One region of the Kitasatospora sp. NPDC085895 genome, then DNA from elsewhere that is predicted to be linked to it. Evidence: riboswitches for the same ligand, from Rfam matches in the RefSeq annotation. Region 1 holds a riboswitch; each other region holds the start of a gene.
The links. Region 1 has a riboswitch for S-adenosylmethionine ahead of AB0442_RS18380 (IclR family transcriptional regulator). Riboswitches for the same ligand answer to the same signal wherever they lie in the genome.

Region 1 (6,619 bases):
CGTCGTCCGGGCCCTCCCCGAGGCGCTCGGCCACACGCTCGCCGAGCCGCTGACCGCCCTCACCGACCTGCCGCCGTTCGACACCTCAGCGATGGACGGATGGGCGGTGGCCGGGACGGGACCGTGGCGGCTGCGCGACGGCGGCGTCCTCGCGGGCGGCGCCGAGGCCGGGCCGCTCGACCACGGCACCGCCGTACCCGTCGCCACCGGCGCCCGGCTGCCGTCCGGTGCGACGTCCGTGCTGCGCCGCGAGCACGGGCGGGCGACGGCACCCGACGGCGTCCTGTACTGGCGGACACCGGAGCCGGCGGCACCGGGCCGCGACGTCCGGCCGCGCGGCCAGGAGTGCCGCCGGGGCGACCTGCTGCTGGCGGCGGGCACCACCGTCACCCCGGCCGTGCTGGGCCTGACGGCGGCCGCCGGGTACGACCGGCTGACCGTCCACCGCCGTCTGACCGTGGAACTGCTGGTGCTCGGAGACGAGTTGCTGACCTCCGGCCTCCCGCGGGGCGGCCGGGTGCGTGACGCCCTCGGCCCGCTGCTGCCGCCCCTGCTGCGGAGTGCGGGCGCCGAGGTGACCGGGATCCGGCGGGTGGCGGACGACGCCGGGCCGCTGGGCGCCGCCCTGCGCAGCTCGACGGCCGACGTCGTGGTCACCACCGGCAGCACCGCGGCCGGGCCGGTGGACTTCCTGCACCACGCACTCGGCGGGCCGGGCGCCCGGCTGCCGGTCGACTCCGTCGCGGTGCGGCCCGGGCACCCGATGCTGCTCGCCGAACTGCCGCCCGCCGCCGACGGGAGGGCCCGCCTCCTGGTCGGCCTGCCCGGCAACCCGCTCGCCGCGGTGGCCGGAGCGGTGACCCTCGCCCTGCCGCTGCTCCGACGGCTGGCGGGCCGGCCGGACCCGTCCCGCCGGGTCGTCGCCGCCGCCGACCTGCCGGGCTGCGCACGGGACACCCGGCTGCTGCCGGTGGCGTTCACCGGGGGCGGCGCGGTGCCGATCGGGTTCGACGGGCCGGCGATGCTCCGCGGTCTGGCGCTCGCCGACGCCCTCGCGGTGGTGCCGCCGGGCGGGGTCGCCGACGGCACCGCCGTCGAGGTCCTGGAGCTGACCGGCCACTGACCGGCCGCACCCGGTGTCGGTTCTTCCGGAACACCGTCACCGCGAGGCCGGCGCAGGAGGTGTCGCCGGTGGCGGAGGCCGCGCCGTCGCGGTCGAGGACCTTCGTCCACGTCCCCCGGCGGCAGGCCCACGTCGTAGGTGCTGCCGGTGGGGTTGTGGACGACGACGGTGTCGTGGCTCGTGGGCGCCGCGGCGTCGGAGCCGATGCGGCCGACCACCACGGAGCCGTCCACCTGGGCGGTCATCTGGTTGTGGACGGCGTCCCAGCCGGTGAGGCGCAGCGCTGGTGCGGCCTTCCGGAGCGCGACGGCGTCCCGGTAGTAGCGGAACACGGCCGCGTCGGCGGTCTTGTCGCCCCAGTGGATCGCGTTCACCGGGTCGGAGGCGTCGTAGGAGTTCTCCGCCGTGGTGTAGTCGCCCCCGACGACCTTGGAGCGGAGGAACTCGTCGCCTTCGGCGATGACCGGGATCCCCTGGGAGGTGAGCACCATGCCGACGGCGAACCGGTCGATCCGGCCGGCCGTTCCGGCTGCGCCGCCGCGCGCCCCGGAGTAGGTGATCTTGTCGTAGAGGTTCAGGTTGTCGTGGATCGAGGCGTAGTTCATGGTCTGCTCGGGGTCGTGGGCGAACGCCGGGCTCCACAGGTCGGACAGGACGGCGGTGCTCTTCGCGTCCGTCGGTGAGCCGCGCATGCCGAAGGCGATGGCACCGGGGTTGCCCGAACCGCCCATGTAGGCCATGACGTCGTCGTCCGTGCCGCCCCGGATCGCGTCCCGGTAGACGCCGTTGAAGACGCCGACGTGCGCCGGCGCGAGGGCCGGGACGGTGCCGTAGCGCACCTTCCGGGCCTCCTGCGGGTCGGCCGCGGCGCCCCGTACAGCAGGAGGTTGCGGTCCGGGTAGGTGGTGTCGAGGTAGCTCGCCCAGGCGGAGACGCTGCTGTAGCGGTGCACCCCGGCGAGGTCGAAGCGGAATCCGTCGACGTCGTAGTCGCGGACCCAGTGCTCCAGCGAGTCCCGGATCATGCGGCTGACCATCGGGTTGCCGTCGTCGATCGAGTTGCCGGTCGCGGACAGGTCGGTCGGCGTGTAGTACTGCCCGGTGATGCCGCCGAAGACGTTCTTGTCGTAGGGGTGGTTGCAGACCACGTCCATGACCACGCGGATGCCGTTGCGGTGGAATCCGTCGACCATGTCCTTGAACTCCCGGATCCGGTCATCCGGCGCGCTGAACTGGGAGTACTGCTCCTCGGGGACGTTGTAGCCGACCGGGTCGTAGCCCCAGTGGGGCACGGTGCTGCCGAAGTCGAACGAGGGCATCGACTGGACGGTGGTGACGCCCAGTTCCTTGAGGTGGTCGATGCCCGTCCTGGCACCGCCGGCGGTGGTGGTGCCGGTCTGCACCAGGCCGAGGAACTTCCCGCGCTTGGCCGGGTCCACCCGGAGCTCGCGTCGACGGTGAAGTCGCGGACGCTCAACTCGTAGACGACGGAGTCCTCGCGGGCGGCGAGGGCGGGCCGCGGGGCCCGGCTGCCGCCGGTCGGCGCGACCGCGGCGGTGTCGACGACGAGGCCCTGGGTGGTGCCGGGCCTGACCATCTGGGCGTAGGGGTCGCGGACGGCGGTGCCGCGCACGGAGAACCGGTAGGCCTGGTCCTTGAGGTCGCCGCCGACCACGGCCTGGTAGACGGCGGAGTAGCCGCTCACGGTCACCGCGGTCATCGGGTGGCTGGTGCCGCCGACGCTGACGCTGACGTCGGAACTGTCGGGCGACCAGAGCCGGAAGGTGGTGCCGGTGGGGGACTGCCTCCCGGGCGGCCCGGGACGTCGGCGCGGCGGCGTGTGGGGGGCACGTCGCGGCTGTCCCGGGTGAAGGGCGGGTGGGGGTGTGCGGGGGCCGCCGACCGGTGGGACGGGCGATCCCGGCCCGCAGGGGCGGTGGGGTGCGTCGCGCGACCGACGATCCCGCCGTCCTGAGGGCACGTCAAGTCAGGACGCGCGATGTTTCTGCAATTTGCAGCAAGGCCATGCGCTCCGCTCCGCCGCTGACGGACCGGGGCGCGCGGACGGGGGAGGTTTGGCGGCCCGCCCGCGGAATCTTGTATGGTTCCTCGCGAATCATCCAGAGGGGTGGAGGGACCGGCCCTACGAAGCCCCGGCAACTCCCCGGTCGAACCGGCGTCCGAAGTACGCGCCGCGCCGCCCGGGGTCAGTGCCAACTCCGGCCTGCCGCCACTGTGGCGCGGGAAAGATGAGGAGACACGGTGCTCTCTGTGCTGTCCTTCGCCCGGGCGCTTCCCGCCCCGGTCTCTCCGCGTACCCGTCCCGTGCCCGGCGCAGCCACTCGGCCGACTTCTCCGGCCTGTCCTCGCTGACCACCCCCGCTCCCGCGCGGAGCGTCCGTGGGCGGGGCCCCCGCCGCTCACGGGATCTGAGACGGAGTACCCATCATGGAGAACACCAGCGGCGTCGGCGTGCTCGACAAGGTCACCTCGATCCTCGGCACCCTGGAGGCCGGTCCCGCCACCCTGGCCGGACTCGTGGCCGCCACCGGCCTGGCGCGGCCCACCGCCCACCGGCTCGCCGTCGCACTGGAACAGCACCGCCTGGTCGCCCGCGACCTGCAGGGACGGTTCGCCCTCGGCCCCCGGCTCACCGAGCTCTCGGCGGCCGTCGGCGAGGACCGCCTGCTGTCCGCGGCCGGCCCGGTCCTGGCCCACCTGCGCGACCTCACCGGCGAGAGCGCCCAGCTCTACCGCCGGCAGGGTGAGGTCCGGATCTGCGTGGCCGCCGCCGAACGCCTCTCCGGCCTGCGGGACACCGTGCCGGTGGGCATCGCCCTCCCGATGAAGGTCGGCTCCGCCGCGCAGATCCTGCTCGCCTGGGAGGAGCCCGAACGCCTTCACCGCGGCCTGCAGGGCGCCCGTTTCACCGCCACCGCCCTCAGCGGCGTACGGCGCCGCGGCTGGGCCCAGTCCATCGGCGAACGCGAGGCCGGGGTCGCCTCCGTCTCCGCACCCGTGCGTGGTCCGGCCGGCCGGGTCGTCGCCGCCGTCTCCGTCTCCGGGCCGATCGAGCGGCTCACCCGGCACCCCGGCGCCCGGCTCTCCCCGGCCGTCGTCGAGGCCGCCGGCCGGCTCGGCGAAGCCCTGCGCCGGCCCTGACCGGCCCGCCGGGCCGTGCCCGCGGAACACCCGTGGGCCGGCCGCCGGTTCAAGCGTCCGGTTCGCACACCACCGGGTCGGCTGACCGTCCGTCAGTTGGCGTGGGCGTGTGGATCGGGACGAACGCCCACTCCACGCCTCGTCGTTCGGCGCCGCGGCGACCGCCTGCGCCGAACACCGTCCCGACTGCGCGCAGGCCGCCGTGCGCCGGGCGCTCGAACCCGCGCCCGGCCCGCGGGTGCTCGACCTCGGCGCCGGTACCGGCAAGCTGACCGCGGGACTGCTCGCGCCGGGCGCGGAGGTCGTCGCCGTCGAGCCCGACCCGGCGATGCTGGCCGAGCTGCGCCGCTCGCTCCCGGACGTCCGTGCCCTGCGGGGCGGCGCCGAGGCGATCCCGCTGCCGGACGCCTCCGTCGACGCCGTGCCGGCGGGCAACGCCGTGCACTGGTTCGACACGGCCGTCGCGGGCCCCGAGATCGCCAGGGTCCTCGCACCCGGCGGCGTGCTGGCCGGCCTGTGGAACCTGCTGGACGACCGGGTCGACCGGGTCGCCGGACTGGCGCGGACCGCCGGGAGCGCGGCCGTCGGCCCCCGTGACACGCCCGCCGCCTGGCGTGCCGAAACGGCCGCCGTACACCTTCCGAAGGCCGGCGGACCCGCCCGGTTCGGGTCGCCCGAGCAGACCGCGTTCCCGCACGGGCAGCGCCGCACGGCCGACACCCTGGTCGCCTCGCTCGCGACCCGCGCGGGGATGCCGGTCATGCCGGAGCGGGAGCGGGAGGCCGCGCCGGGTCGGATCCGGGCCTTCCTCGCGGGTGAACCGGAGACCGCCCGCGGTGGGTTCACCCTGCCGATGCTGACCGGGGTGCTGCGCAGCCGGAGGCTGTGAGGCCGGTCCCGGCGCTCCGGGCCGCGGCGCTCCCCGCTCGCGGGGCGGCCGCGCGGGTGCGGGGTGTCGTGGCGTGGCCGGATCCGGTTCCCCGTCGCCGGGACCCGTGTCAGCATGCAGTCGGCGAGGTCGACTGACTGAACACGGACAAGAATGGGGGGGCTATTCATGATCACTCGACTCGGGAGGGGTGCCGGCCCGCGGAGGTGGGCGGCGCTGGCCGCCGCCGCACTCTGCGGAGCCGTCGGCGCCGGCACCGTCGGGGCGACCCCGGCCGCGGCGGCCGACCAACGTCACGCGATCTACGCCGTCGCGCACCGGGTCGACGCCCTGGACGGCGTCGACGCCGCACTCGACCACGGCGCCAACGGCATCGAGATCGACGTCTGCGCCTGGTGGAACCCGAACGAATGGCGCGCCCACCACGACTGCTCCTCGGCCGGCGACGCCCGGCTGGGCCCGAGCTTCGACAGCATGATCGACCGGATCGTCGCCGACGCCGGCGCCGGGCGCCGGCCGGCCCTGGTCTGGCTGGACATCAAGGACCCCCACTACTGCGGGGAGCAGCAGAACCGCGGATGCAGCGTCGCCGGACTGCGCGACAAGGCCCAGCGGCTGACGGCCGCCGGCATCCAGGTGCTCTACGGCTTCTACGAGTACCACGGCGGCAGCACCCCGGACGTCGGCGGCCGCGGCTGGAAGGGCCTCGAAGGCGGGCTCGGCCCGCTGGAGGGCATGACGACGACCGGGACCCGCGACCGGGTCCGCGCCGCCTTCGACCGGTCCGGCCCGGCGATCCCGGCCGGCCGCCGGGTGATGGACTACGGCGACAGCGACATCACCAAGGGGTTCGGCAACTGCACCACGTACAACACGTGCGCGGAACTGAAGAAGGGCGCCGCGGACCGCGCCGCCGGACAGCTCGCCGCCACGCTCTCCTGGACGACCACCTACGACGACCCGTGGTACGTCGACAAGCTGCTGGGCGACGCGCGGGTGGACGGCATCATCGCGGGCTACGGCGCCTTCACCGGGGTGCGCGAGTACGACCGGAGCCGGCAGTGCGCCAACGCCGTCAACCTCGTCCGCGACTGGGTGAACCGCCACGGCTCGACCCATCGCATGGCCGACGCCGGTGACCGCATGTTCCGTTAGGGCCCGCCGGAGCCGGAGCCGGAGCCGGAGCCGGAGCCGGGGCCGGGGCCGGGTCGTGCACGCATTCGGTTCGACCCGGCCGTGGTCGGCGCGGTACGGTCGCCTGTCATGCACACCAGGCCCGCCGTGCGGCCCCGGCCGCACCGGTGACGGTCGGTCAGGGCCGGTGCGCACGGGCAGCGATCACGCCCGGCCGACGGGGTGCCACCGGAGTCGACGTTCACCCGGTGGCGGCCCCGCGCCGAGAGGGCGACGGGGGGAAGACGGGGGCGATGGACGCCGAGGAGACCG
Region 2 (6,619 bases), on a different contig from region 1:
GGACAAGGTCAGCGGCCTGGTCAAGCAGCAGGTCGGCGCCGCGGTGAAGCGCGACGGCAACGACGCGCTCGCCGCCCTGCAGGCCGCCGCGGCCACCGAGGCGGGCCGCAGCCGGCGCTGAGGGCGTCCGCGGCCCCGGCCGGAGCCGACCTCAGGGCAGGGTGATCGCGTACGCCTTACGGAGCGTCTCGTGCACCGTCCAGGTGGTGCGGTCGCCCGCGCGCAGCACGGCCGCGTCGCCCGGGCCCACCTCCAGGACGGAGCCGCCCTCGACCTCGATCGTCGCCCGACCGCTCACCACCACGAACAGCTCGTCCGCCTCGGTGTCGGTCACCGTGCCCGGCGTGATCTGCCACAGGCCGCGCAGCTGCCGGCCGTCCGGCGAGGACCACAGCACCCTCCCGGTCACCTCGGGCGTGCCGGCGACGATCCGGTCGGGGTCGAGCGGCTCGGGTTCGAGCTCGGCGTCGGGGACGTGCAGTGCGAAGGTCATGGACCGAAACTAGCCGGGCCGGGCCGACGGCCGGGCGGGCAGAGTGTGTCGCACCGGGCGGGCAGAATGACACCTCGTAAGAGGAGGTGGACGATGGCCGCCCTGACCGAGCGGGACCGCGCGGTGCTCGCCCTGGAGGCCCGGCCCTGGCGCACGGCCGGCGCCAAGGAACGGGCGATCCGCGCCGAGCTCGACATCTCCGCGACCCGCTACTACCAGCTGCTCAACGCCCTGCTGGACAACCCGGAGGCGCTGGCCGCCGACCCGGTGCTGGTCAACCGGCTGCGCCGGATCCGCGAACGGCGGCGCGCCGAACGCTGACGGTGTCCGGCGCCCGAGCCTGGGTACCGTCCCGGACATGGGCATTCCTGAGCAGTTCACTCCGAGCACGGCCGCCGGGCGGGACGGCCTGGCGGCGCTGCTGGCCGCACCCGGCGAGGCCGTGGTGGCCCTCGACTTCGACGGCACCCTGGCACCGATCGTCGCCGACCCCACCGCCGCCCGCGCCCACCCCAGGGCCGCCGCCGTGCTCTCCGCGCTCGCACCCCGGGTCGGCGCCGTCGCCGTGGTCACCGGCCGGCCCGCCGCCGACGCGGTGGCCTACGGCGGCTTCGACGGCGTCCCCGGACTGGAGCACCTGACCGTCCTCGGGCAGTACGGCGCCGAGCGCTGGGACGCGCACACCGGGGCGCTCACCGCCCCCGAACCGCCGGCGGGCGTGGCCGCGGCCCGCGCCGGGCTGCCCGCCCTGCTGGCCCGCGAAGGCGCCCCCGAGGGCACCTGGACGGAGGACAAGGGCCGCGCCCTCGCCGTGCACACCCGCCGCACCGCCGAACCGCAGCCCGCGATGGACCGGCTGCGCACCCCGCTGGCCGCGTTCGCGGCCGCACACGGACTGGTCGTCGAACCCGGCCGGTTCGTCCTGGAACTGCGGCCGCCCGGCGTCGACAAGGGCGCCGCCCTGGAGGGGTTCCTCGCCGAGCACGCGGCCCGCGCGGTGCTCTACGCCGGCGACGACCTGGGCGACCTCGCCGCCTTCGCCGCCGTCGAGAAGCGCCGCGGCGAGGGCCTGCCCGGCCTGCTGGTGTGCAGCGGGCCGACCACCGGGGAGGCCCCCGTGCGGGAGCTCGCCGACCGGGCGGACCTGGTCGTCCCGGGCCCGGCCGGCCTGGTCGACCTGCTCGCGGCCCTCGCCGCGGAACTGGGCTGAACCCCGGAGGGACGCGGGGACCGCGCGAGCGGGAAGGGGCGACCGTGCGGGTCAGGGCTCGGCCCGTACCGTCGTGGTGCCCGATCCCGGACCGCGCGGTTGCCCGCGCCCCTCACGGATTGCCTCTCAGCCGAGGGCGTCGAGCTGGTCGAGGAACCACTGCTGCGGGGGCAGGGCGGTGGCCGCGGCGGCGAGCCGCTTGGTGCGGTCGGTGCGTTCCTCCGCGGGCATGGTCAGCCCCCGGTGGAGCGCCTCCGCGGTGGCGATCACGTCGTACGGGTTGACGGTGATCGAGTCCTCGGCGAGCTCGGCGAAGGCACCGGCCTCCCGGGACAGCACCAGCGCGCAGCCCGCGTCGGAGACCACCGGGACCTCCTTGGCGACCAGGTTCATGCCGTCCCGGATCGGGTTGACCAGGGCGACGTCGGCCAGCCGGTAGGCGGCCAGCGACCGCGGGAAGTCGTCGTTGACGTGCAGGATCAGCGGCTGCCAGTCGGGGGTGGCGAACTCGTCGTTGATCTCGCGGGCGATCCGCTGCACCGCCGCGGTGTACTCCCGGTACTCGGGCAGGTCGTGCCGGGACGGGTAGGCGAAGGCGATGTGCACCACCCGGTCAAGCCACTCGGGGCGGCTGCGCAGCAGGTGCCGGTAGGCGAGCAGACCGCGGACGATGTTCTTGCTGAGCTCGGTGCGGTCGACCCGCACGATCGTCCTCCGGTCGCCCACCGCCTCGCGGAGGGCGGCCAGCCGGGCGTCCACGTCCGGCCGGTGCGCGCGTTCGCGCAGGAAGTCGGCGTCGGCGCCGAGCCCGTGCACGCCGAGCCGGGTGGTGCGCCCGGCGTGGGTGACGGTGCGGGCCGCGCGGTCCACCTCGGCGCCGAGCACGGCCTCGCAGCAGTCGGCGAAGGCGAGCGCCCAGCGTTCGGTGAGGAAGCCGGCCCGGTCGGCCCCGAGGATGCCGGTGAGCACCTCGGCGGCGACGTCGTCGGGCAGCAGCCGGTAGTACTCGGGCGGGGCCCACGGGGTGTGCGAGAAGTGCCCGATCCGCAGGTCCGGGCGGAGCGTGCGGAGCAGCGCCGGGGCGAGCGAGAGGTGGTAGTCCTGCACCAGCACGGCGGCACCCGGGGCGGCCTCGGCGGCGAGCGCCTCGGCGAAGGCGGTGTTGTACGCGGTGTAGGACTCCCACTCGCGGCGGAACCGGTCGTCGAAGACCGGCGAGACCGGGGTGTCGTACAGCAGGTGGTGGACGAACCACAGGGTGGAGTTGGCGATGCCGTTGTAGGCGCGGGCGAAGGTGCCGGGCTCGATGTCCAGCATCCGGACGGCCTGTCCGCCGACGTCGTGGCCGGCGAGGTCGAGCCGGCCGTCCGGCGCCTGCCGGGCGGCCGTCCGGTCGGCGTCGCCGAGGGCGGCGCAGACCCAGACCGCCGAGGGGTCGTCGATCGCGGAGAGCCCGGACACCAGGCCGCCGCCGCCTCTCTTCAGGGTGAGCGCGCCGTCGTCCCCGCTGCTGAAGGACACCGGGCCGCGGTTCGAGGCCACCAGGACGGGGGCGGCGCCGGACTGCTGCGTACGTTCGAACGCGAGATCGGCCATATCCCCTAGCTTGCCGCGCGACCGGTCCGGCAAACCATTCGGCGGCCCCGCGGGCCCCGCTCAGCGCGCGGTGTACTCCGGCACCGTGCGCATCGGCGGGCGCTCCAGTGCGGTCACCTCGTGGGTGTGGGCGGTGAAGCCCCGGGTGCCCGTGTCGCGGCTGAACTGGGTGAGCAGCGGGTGCACGAGGTCCTCGCCGGCCTTCAGCCGGTGGGTGCGGTCGAGCCGTTCCAGGGCCGTCCGGTAGATCGTGGCGGCCATCCGCCCGAGGGCCTGGCCGTCCTGGTGGCGGTGGTGCCGGACACCCACGTCGACCTGGGCCAACGCGTCCAGCCCGACCTCCTCCAGGGCGTCCACCAGCAGGCCGAGCTCCACCCCGTACCCGGTCGGGAAGGGCAGCCGTTCCAACAGGGTGCGGCGGGCCGCGTACTCGCCGCCGAGCGGCTGGACGAAGCCGGACAGCTGCGGCCAGTGCAGGTTGATCAGCGGCCGGGCGACGAGCTCGGTGACCCGCCCGCCGCCGGCCGGCACCACCGCGCCCGCGGTCTCCAGCGGCCGGTCGTACATCGCCTTGACCAGCTGCAGCGCGGGGTCGGTGAGCAGCGGGCCGACGATCCCGGTGACGAAGGCCGGGTCGAACTCGCGCAGGTCGGCGTCGACGAAGCAGACGATCGCGCCGGAGGTCGCCAGCAGCGACCGCCAGAGCACCTCGCCCTTGCCGGGGGCGGCCGGCAGCCGGGGCAGGATGTCGTCCCGGTGGACCACCCGGGCGCCCGCCGACCGGGCGGTCTCGGCCGTCCGGTCGACCGAGCCGGAGTCCACCACCACCAGCTCGTCGACCAGCGGGTGACGTCCCATCAACTCGCGGCGGACGGTGGTGACGATCTCCCCGACGGTGGGTTCCTCGTCGAGGGCGGGCAGCACCACGCTGACCGTTCCGGCGCTCCCCGCCGCCCGCTTGGCGGCGAGCAGCCGCTCCACCGGGTAGTCCGCCGCCGCCCAGGAGCGGCGACGCAGCCAGGACGCGACCTCGGGGAGGACGTCGGGACGGGGCTGCTCGGTCACGGTCTCGCTCCTCGTAACTTCCATCTCGCGGATCGGACGCCGCCTTTCGGCGCCGGGGCCTTCGGATACAGTCTTCGTACTGCGGTCGAGCCTTCGCACGCCGGGGTCACCGCAGTGAACAACACACAACTTCACAGAGCTCATCCAGAGGGACTGAGGGAACGGCCCGTCGACGTCCCGGCAACCTTCTCGCAGCGGCGGTCGCAGGCCCCCCGCGGGACAGGTGCCAATTCCGGCCTGTGGCGCAACCGCGCCGCGGGGAAGATGAGGAGAGAGGCCTCCGCCACCATGGCTACCGCTACCCCTGCATCCGCTGCCACCGTCGACCTCGGTCCGGCCGCAGCGCTTTCCTGTCGCGAGTGCGGCACCCGCTTCCCGCTCGGCCCGAGCTTCGCGTGCCTGGAGTGCTTCGGCCCGCTGGAGATCGCCTACGACTTCGGCGGCTACGACGCCGCGGAGCTCCGCAAGCGCATCGAGGCCGGTCCGGCCAGCATCTGGCGCTACGCCCCGCTCCTGCCGGTGCCCGCCGACGTGGCCGGCAAGCCCAACCTCAACCCCGGCTGGACCCCGCTGGTCAAGGCGGACAACCTGGGTCGCGAGCTCGGCTTCACCGCCCAGCTGCATGTCAAGGACGACTCCGGCAACCCCACGCACTCCTTCAAGGACCGCGTGGTGGCCTGTGCGATCGAGGCCGCCCGCGCCTTCGACTTCACCACGCTCTCCTGCTCCTCCACCGGCAACCTGGCCGGCGCGGTCGGTGCCGCCGCGGCCCGGGCCGGGTTCAAGTCCTGCGTGTTCATCCCGCACGACCTGGAGCAGGGCAAGATCGTCATGGCCGGCGTGTACGGCGGCGCCCTGGTCGGCATCGACGGCAACTACGACGACGTGAACCGCTTCTGCTCCGAGCTGATCGGCGACCCGGCCGGCGAGGGCTGGGGCTTCGTCAACGTCAACCTCCGCCCGTACTACGGCGAGGGCTCCAAGACGCTGGCCTACGAGATCTGCGAGCAGCTCGGCTGGCGGCTGCCGGAGCAGATCGTGATCCCGATCGCCTCGGGCTCCCAGCTCACCAAGATCGACAAGGGCCTGCAGGAGCTGATCAGGCTCGGCCTGGTCGAGGACCGGCCGTACAAGGTCTTCGGAGCCCAGGCCGAGGGCTGCTCCCCGGTGTCCGCCGCCTTCAAGGCCGGCCACGACGTGATCCGGCCGGTGAAGCCGAACACCATCGCCAAGTCGCTGGCGATCGGCAACCCGGCCGACGGCCCGTACGTGCTCGACATCGCCCGCCGCACCGGCGGCGCGGTCGAGGACGTCACCGACGCCGAGGTGGTGGCCGCCATCAAGCTGCTGGCGCGCACCGAGGGCATCTTCGCGGAGACCGCGGGCGGCGTGACCGTCGGCGTCCTCAAGAAGTTGGTCGAGACCGGGCAGTTGGACCCGTCGAAGGAGACCGTCGCCATCAACACCGGTGACGGCCTGAAGACCCTCGACGCGGTCGCCGACGCCGGACTGACCGCCACCATCCGCCCGACGCTGGAGTCCTTCCGCGCCGCCGGCCTCGCCTGAGCAGCCCACCCCTTCCGCCAAGGAGCACCCATGAGCGCCACCGTCCGCATCCCGACCATCCTGCGCACCTACACCGGCGGTGCGGCCGAGGTCACCGCCGAGGGCGACACCCTGGCCGCCGTCGTCGCGGACCTGGAGCAGAACCACACCGGCATCTCCGCGCGCATCCTGGACGACGCCGGCAAGCTCCGTCGGTTCGTGAACGTCTACGTGAACGACGACGACGTCCGCTTCGCCGAGGGCCTGGAGACCGCGATCAAGGACGGCGCCACGGTGTCGATCATCCCCGCGGTGGCCGGCGGCTGCTGAGCCCCGCATTCTTCCCGCGGAGAGCCGCCGCCGGGACCGGAACGCGATTTTCCGGTCCCGGCGGCGGCTCTCGTCGTGCCGGGTGCAATTCGACCGCCTGACGGGGAGTAGAGTTCGGGGCGGTGGCAGTACTCCCCTCCGCGCCGCCCGCCCTGATCAGCGCCAATACCCGGAATTGCACGCCCCGGCCCGGCCGGTCGGATCGTGTGCGCAAGGCTCCGGAACCGGTCGCGGGGACGTCCGCCCGCTGAGACGGGCCGCGGACGGCGCGGGGACGAACCTGTCAGGCAAGTGTCAGAATTCATGCGGCTATATGTCGTTTTCTGCCCGTTATGTCCGGCGTGAAATGCCGAGATCTGCGGCTTTCATCCCGTCATATC
Region 3 (6,619 bases), on a different contig from region 1:
GGACAGGCCCGACGCCACCTGGGAGAGCTGCTCCTGGCTGCGGGCGATCTGGTCCTGCAGCTGGTCGGCCTGCTTGCGGAGCTGGTCGGCCCGCTCCTTGGCGCCGTTGTACTTCTCGGCCGCCTGCTCCTGCTCCTCGAGCAGCTTGTCGACCTGGACCTTCACCTCGTCCTTGCTCGGCTTCGCCGGCGCGGCGTGCGCGGCGGCCTGGGCCGACAGGGCGACCGCGGTCGCGGCGGCAGCGGTGAGCACGGTGACCCGTGCGCGGCTCGGCTGCTTGGGACGGCGGTGGGAGGCCAAGGGACTAGCTCCTTCTTCCTGCTGGACTCACCCGATCGGGTGGACGTCCGGAAAATAGGTTTGACGCCAGACCCTAGTGAAGATCCGCCTCCTGCGCCACTCCCGTGCCGGGCGAACTTGGCGCGGAACGCTGGATTTCACCACCCCGACACAACCCCGCCACCCGGCCCTCCACCTGGGCCGACGGCCCGTCAGGGCCGGGCGAGCCGGTTGAGCAGCAGGATCGACGCGACCGGGCGTGCACCGGCCTTCCGTACGCCGTCCGCGACCTCCCGATCCGTGGAGACCACCACGACCGGCCGGCCCTGCGGCTCGGCCCGCACCAGGCGGCGGATCAGCTCGTCCGCGGTCTCCCCGGTGCGGCTGAAGCGCACCCGGACCCCGCGCGGCGGCGCCATGATCACCGGGACGTCGAGGTCCTGTCCGTCGAAGACGCAGGTGACCTCGGCCTGGGTGCGCTGCGCGAGCATCGCCAGACCGCCCAGCAGCCGCATCCGCTGCTGCTCCAGCGGCAGCGTCGGGTACCCGGTCTTGGTCACGTTGTAGCCGTCGACGACCAGGTGCACCTGAGGGATCGCCAGCAACTGGTCGAGCAGTGCGGGGTCGTCCTCCGCCAGACCGCGGCGCGCCACGTCGTGCGGGTTGGCCGAGCCCGGCTCGACCGCCTCCACCAGGTCGGCCGGGCGCAGCTGCGCCACCGGCAGCGCCAGCTCGCGCTGCAGGCCCTGCGCCGACTGCAGCACCGTGTCGAGCAGCAGCCGCAGCCGCATGTCCTCCACGCTGCGGCCCTCGCGCGCCGACCGCCGGCCGGCCTCGGCGGCCGTCTCCAGCTCGGTGATCCGGTGCCGCAGCCGCCGGGCCTCGCCGTCCGCCGCACTGCGCTCGGCGGCCGCGGCGGCCCGCGCCGCCTCCAGCTCGGTCGCCAGCTTGCGGGCCTCGGCCTGCGCCCGCCGGGTGTCGCTCTCCAGGCTCCGGACGCGCTTGCGCAGCGACTCCGCCTCCCGGCGGACGCCCTCCGACTCGGCTCGGTGCCGGTCCAGGTCCGCGCGGGCGGCGGCGCGCACCTCCGTCAGTTCGGCCTGCAGCTTCTCCACCACCCGGGCGGCCTCGGCGGCGGCGCCCTCGGCGTCCGCCCGCTCGACCTCGTCGCCAGCCTCGACCACCAGCCGGCTCCAGCCGGCCGGGCGCAGCAGGTAGGCGGCGGCGGCCACGTCCATCGGGTCGGCGGCGGCCGGCACCGCGCCGGACTCCAGCGCCTTCACCAGGTCGGGCTGGCCGAGCCGCAGCCGATCGGCTATCCGGACGCGGAAGACCGGCTCCGCGTCCAGCGCCGCGGCCAGCGCGGTCGCCGCGTACTTGGCGCGCCGGGCCGGGGTGAACTTGGCGTACGGGCGCAGTCCCGCGGGCAGTTCGCCGGGCGGGATGGCGCCGAGCGCGTCGGCGGCGATGCCCACGACCCGGCGGCGGACCCCTTCGGGCAACGGCCGGTCCAACTGCTCGGACGGTGCGTCCCCGGCCGCGGGCTCCTGCCCGGCCCCGGCGGCGTCCGGCAGCTCCGCGTCCGCGGCGGGCTGCTGCCCCTGCGGCTCGGCCGGCCCGCTCGCTGCGTCCACCACGTCCTCGGCTCCGATTCTGGTCCCCGGGCCCGCGCGGCCGGTGGCCGCTGCCCTCGAAATGCACCGCTCTGTGCAATTGTCCCGTCTACCGTGCCCCGCCGGGCACCGTGCCACACACCCCGGCGGCGCCAGGGGCTCCACCGGGGTGTGTCGGAAGCGCGAGGCTCAGGCCTTCGGCTCGTCCTCGGCCGGCTGCTCGGCGGCGTCGGCGCCGGGGCGGGCCACCAGTTCCACCTGGTCGACCGCGTTGCACCAGCGGCAGCGGACCGACTCCAGGGTCTCGCTGAGCACCTCGGTCTCCTCCACCTTGGACTCGCCGCCGAGGTCGAAGTGCAGGTACTCCACCACCCGGGCCGAGCGCGTCACGTCGAAGCGGGTGAGGTTCCCGCAGAGCGTGCAGCGCCAGCGGGTCTCGGCGGTGGGGGCGGCGATGGTCATCGGAGGTCCTCTCGGATGGTCCGGGTCCGGTCCTCCAAGCCTATTGCCTGCGGCTCTTCCGGCGGTCACCGGTCCTGAAGGGCGGACAGGTCACCCGCTTGCAGCACCGGGCGGTGTCACCGCGGGTGCACCGAGGAATGCTCGCTGTCATGGCCGTCCCCGCCCCCGTCCCCGCCCCCGTGCGCGCAACGGCGGGCCGGGACGCCGCCGCGCCGGCGCGCACGCCGGTCGTCACCTACGCGCTGATCGCGCTGAGCGCCCTCGTCCTGCTGGCCGGCCCGAGCTTCGGCCTCAATCCGCGGTACGGCACCGGCAACGCCCGCGTCTGCGCGGAGCAGCGCTTCGAGCAGCACTGGGGGGCCGTCCCCGCGGAGCTGCTCGCCAACCGGCCGCTGGACGCCGGCCGGCTGGCGGCGCTGCCCCCGGCGGTGCCGGGCTGCACCGTCCCTCCCACCCCGCACAAGATCCCCTTCCTGTCGGTGCTCAGCTCGCTGTTCGTCCACGCGGGCTGGCTGCACCTGGTGGGCAACCTGCTCTTCCTCTACGTCTTCGGCCCGGACGTGGAGGAGCGCCTCGGACGGCTGCGCTTCCTCCTCTTCTATCTGGGCATCGGCTACCTGGCGACGTACGGCTGGGCACTGGCGGAGTCGGACTCCACGGAGTCGGTGCGGGCGCTGGTCGGCGCCTCGGGGGCGATCGCCGGGGTGCTCGGCGGGTACCTGCGGTGCTATCCGCGGGCCCGGGTCACCGCGCTGGTGCCGGTGCTGTTCTTCCTGCCGCTGCGGTTCCCGGCCTGGCTGGTGCTCGGCCTGTGGTTCGCCCTGCAGTGGTGGCCGGTGGGCCCGGCGGTGCCGGGCGTGGCCTACCTGGTGCACGTGATCGGCTTCAGCGCGGGGTGGCTGCTCGCGCGCCCGGTGCGGCCCCGGACAGGGCAGACGCGCCGCCTGACGGCGGATACGCTGGGCGGAACCCCACACACAGGAGCCGAAGAGTGATCACCGCGATCGTCCTCATCAAGACCAGCGTCGACCGGATCCCCGAGATCGCCGAGGCGATCGCCGCGATCGAGGGCGTCAGCGAGGTCTACTCGGTGACCGGCAGCTACGACCTGGTGGCGATGGTCCGCGTCCGGCAGCACGAGGACCTCGCCGAGGTGATCCCCGGTCAGGTCAACAAGGTCCCGGGCGTCGAGCACACCGAGACCCAGATCGCCTTCCGCACCTACTCCCAGCACGACCTGGAAGCCGCCTTCGCCCTCGGCCTCGACGAGTAGGTGCACCCCCCACGCGCCCCTGAGTGCGCACCCCGAACGTCTCAGGCCGCGCGGTCGGTGTCCGCGACGCAGCGGCCGCCCTCGTTGCGGTAGGACCAGCGGGCGCCGTCGGTGACGAGCTCGCGGACGGCGGCCAGGAAGCGGTCCACGTGCTCCTCCGGGGTGCCCGCGCCGAAGCTGACCCGGATCGCGTTGAGGCTCCGCTCCCCCGGCAGCGACGGCTCCGGCGCGCCGCACGCGGACGGCGCCGCCTCCTCCCCGCCGAGCAGCGTCCGCACCAGCGGGTGCGCGCAGAACAGGCCGTCGCGGACGCCGATGCCGTACTCGGCGGAGAGCGCCGCCGAGAAGTGCGAGCTGTTCCAGCCGCGGACGACGAAGGAGAGCACGCCCACCCGGGCGGACCGCTCGCCGAACAGGTTGAGCACCCTGACCTCGGGGATCCCGGCCAGCCCGGCGGTGAGCCGCTCGACGAGCGCCTGCTCGCGGGCCTCCAGGGCGTCGAACCCGGCCTCGGTGAGCGCCCGGCAGGCGGAGGCGATGGCGTAGGCGCCGATCACGTTGGGCGAGCCCGCCTCGTGGCGGGCCGGGCCGGTGTGCCACTCGACGGCCACCGAGCCGTCGGCCTCCCGGGCGACGGTGCGGCTGGCGCCGCCGCCCGCCAGGTAGGGCTCGGCGGCGTCAAGCCAGTCGCTGCGGCCGGCGAGCACCCCGGCGCCGAACGGCGCGTAGAGCTTGTGGCCGGAGAACGCGACCCAGTCGACGTCGAGTTCACGGACCGACAGGCGGTGGTGCGGGGCGAGCTGGGCGGCGTCCAGCACCACCCGGGCGCCGTGCCGGTGGGCGGTCCCGGTGAGTTCGGCGATCGGCCACAGTTCGCCGGTGACGTTGGAGGCGCCGGTGACGCACAGCAGGCGCGGGCCGTCCGGGGATCCGGCGGCGAGGGCGGCGTCCAGGGCGGCGACGGCCTCGGCGTGCGAGCGCGGGGCGCGCAGGTACTCGACCGTCAGACCGGCGTGGCGCCAGGGCAGCAGGGAGGCGTGGTGCTCGGTCTCGAAGGCGAACACCCGGGTGCCGGCGGGGAGGGCCCCGGCGAGCAGGTTGAGCGAGTCGGTGGTGGCGCGGGTGAACACCACCTGGTCGCCCTCGCGCAGGTCGAGGAAGTCGGCGACGGTGCGGCGGCTCTGCTCGAACAGGTCGGTGGAGAGCTGCGAGAGGTAGCCGGCGCCGCGGTGGACGCTGCCGTAGTAGGGGGCGTAGGCGGCGACGTCGTCCCAGACCCGCTGCAGGGCGGGGGCGCTGGCGGCGTAGTCGAGTGCGGCGTAGCCGACCTTCTCACCGGTGGCGAGCGGCACCCGGACGTCGTGGCCGAGGACGGCGAGCGGGGCGCAGAGGTCGGTGGAAAGCGACATGAGGATGCACTCCTTCACGGGGTGGGGACCCCGGGGATGCATCGCCGGAAGTCCGCGCTTGCCACGCGGACGGTTCTCCGCACGGCCCGGTCCTCACCCAGGGCACCCCGCCACGGACGGAGGGTTGCCGGACAGCAAGCTGGGGCTTGACGCTGCCACTCATGACCTGCGCAGGACTCTAGGTGACCGCTGTGCGACGGGTCAAGCACGACGGGGCGCGCGGGGGACCGGCCCTCGGCCGGATGCCCCCGTGCGCCCCGTGCGGCTCGCCGGCGGCCCGCTACTTGTTCGTCGCCTCGGCCCAGCGCTTGAGCGTCGCCTCCGCCGCGCCGGAGTCGACGGCCGCGGCCGCCCGCTCGATCCCTGCGGCGAGCTGCTCGGCGAGCGGTGCGTCGGTGAGGTCGAGCACCGCCAGCGCGGCGGCCGTGTTGAGCAGGACGGCGTCCCGCACCGGGCCGCGCTCACCGGCGAACAGCCGCCGTGCGACGGCCGCGTTGTGCTCGGCGTCGGCCCCGCGGAGGGCCTCGATCCCGGCCAGTTCGATCCCGACGTCCCGCGGGTCGAAGTCCGTCTCGGTGACGGTGCCGTCCTTGACGATCCACACGTGCGAGGTGGTGCAGACGGTCAGTTCGTCCAGGCCGTCGTCGCCGCGGAAGACCAGTGCGGTGGCGCCGCGCCGGGCGAAGACGCCGGCGATCAGTCCGGCGAGCCGGGTGTCGAAGCAGCCGACGGCGTGCGAGGTGACCCGGGCCGGGTTGGTCAGCGGGCCGAGGATGTTGAAGGCGGTGGGCACGCCGAGCCCGGCCCGCGCGGTCGCCGCGTGCCGCATCGCGGGGTGGAACTTCGCCGCGAAGCAGAAGGTCAGGCCGACCTCCTCGGCCACCTCGGCGACCCGCCGGGCGCCGAGGTCGAGGCTGATGCCGAGCTTCTGCAGCACGTCGGAGGAGCCGGACGCGGAGGAGGAGGCCCGGTTGCCGTGCTTGACGACCTTGGCGCCGGCCGCGGCCGCGACGATCGCCGACATGGTGGAGATGTTGACGGTCTTCGCGCGGTCGCCGCCGGTGCCGACGATGTCCACGGCCGGGCCGGGGATGTGCAGCGGCTCGGCGTGCGCGTACATCGCGTCGACCAGGCCGGCGATCTCCTCGACCGTCTCGCCCTTGGCGCGCAGCGCGACCATGAAGCCGGCGACCTGCACGGGCGAGGCCTCGCCGCTCATGATCTGGTCCATCGCCCAGGCGGTGTCCGCCTCCGCGAGGTCCTCGCCGCGCAACAGTGCCGTCAGGACGTCGGGCCAGGTGCGGACCACCTGCACGGGGTCCTTGCCGCCGTTCGCAGGGTTCACGTTCACCATGGCCGACTCCAGCTCTCATCGGTAGTGCGCCGATACAAGGGACGGAGTCAGCCTAGCGAGCGGCGGCGGGCGGCCGTGCCGATCCCGCCGCCCCTTCTCTCCTGGTGAGACGGGTGGTGCCGGAGGCCCGGTCAGCGGCGGGCGGGCGTCCGCTTGGCGATCCGGGCGCGGAGCAGGGTGGCGGCGGCCTCGGCGAGGGCGACCGGGTCGACCGGCTGCGCGATGGCGG

Region 2: it holds a riboswitch for S-adenosylmethionine, as region 1 does, so the genes downstream of both, thrC (threonine synthase) here and AB0442_RS18380 (IclR family transcriptional regulator) in region 1, are expected to answer to the same signal.
Region 3: it holds a riboswitch for S-adenosylmethionine, as region 1 does, so the genes downstream of both, AB0442_RS10780 (aminotransferase class V-fold PLP-dependent enzyme) here and AB0442_RS18380 (IclR family transcriptional regulator) in region 1, are expected to answer to the same signal.

The regions. Positions count from the first base shown of each region.
Region 1 covers NZ_JBFBJY010000026.1:20,782-27,400, reverse strand. The annotation lists gene AB0442_RS18395 (molybdopterin molybdotransferase MoeA) at 1-1,123, shown strand, start outside; gene AB0442_RS18390 (alpha-amylase family glycosyl hydrolase) at 1,725-2,561, opposite strand; partial or broken gene AB0442_RS18385 (hypothetical protein) at 2,735-3,103, opposite strand; SAM riboswitch class I at 3,236-3,378, shown strand; gene AB0442_RS18380 (IclR family transcriptional regulator) at 3,571-4,284, shown strand; gene AB0442_RS18375 (class I SAM-dependent methyltransferase) at 4,394-5,173, shown strand; gene AB0442_RS18370 (phospholipase) at 5,342-6,328, shown strand; gene pknB (Stk1 family PASTA domain-containing Ser/Thr kinase) at 6,601-6,619, shown strand, end outside.
Region 2 covers NZ_JBFBJY010000010.1:128,705-135,323, reverse strand. The annotation lists gene AB0442_RS09335 (extracellular solute-binding protein) at 1-121, shown strand, start outside; gene AB0442_RS09330 (cupin domain-containing protein) at 152-493, opposite strand; gene AB0442_RS09325 (DUF3263 domain-containing protein) at 587-814, shown strand; gene otsB (trehalose-phosphatase) at 852-1,703, shown strand; gene AB0442_RS09315 (trehalose-6-phosphate synthase) at 1,830-3,299, opposite strand; gene AB0442_RS09310 (glucosyl-3-phosphoglycerate synthase) at 3,360-4,364, opposite strand; SAM riboswitch class I at 4,502-4,635, shown strand; gene thrC (threonine synthase) at 4,653-5,930, shown strand; gene AB0442_RS09300 (MoaD/ThiS family protein) at 5,961-6,239, shown strand.
Region 3 covers NZ_JBFBJY010000012.1:120,065-126,683, reverse strand. The annotation lists gene AB0442_RS10805 (NlpC/P60 family protein) at 1-300, opposite strand, end outside; gene AB0442_RS10800 (NYN domain-containing protein) at 492-1,853, opposite strand; gene AB0442_RS10795 (hypothetical protein) at 2,082-2,354, opposite strand; gene AB0442_RS10790 (rhomboid family intramembrane serine protease) at 2,504-3,349, shown strand; gene AB0442_RS10785 (Lrp/AsnC ligand binding domain-containing protein) at 3,346-3,627, shown strand; gene AB0442_RS10780 (aminotransferase class V-fold PLP-dependent enzyme) at 3,669-5,036, opposite strand; SAM riboswitch class IV at 5,086-5,203, opposite strand; gene trpD (anthranilate phosphoribosyltransferase) at 5,317-6,390, opposite strand; gene AB0442_RS10770 (hypothetical protein) at 6,522-6,619, opposite strand, start outside.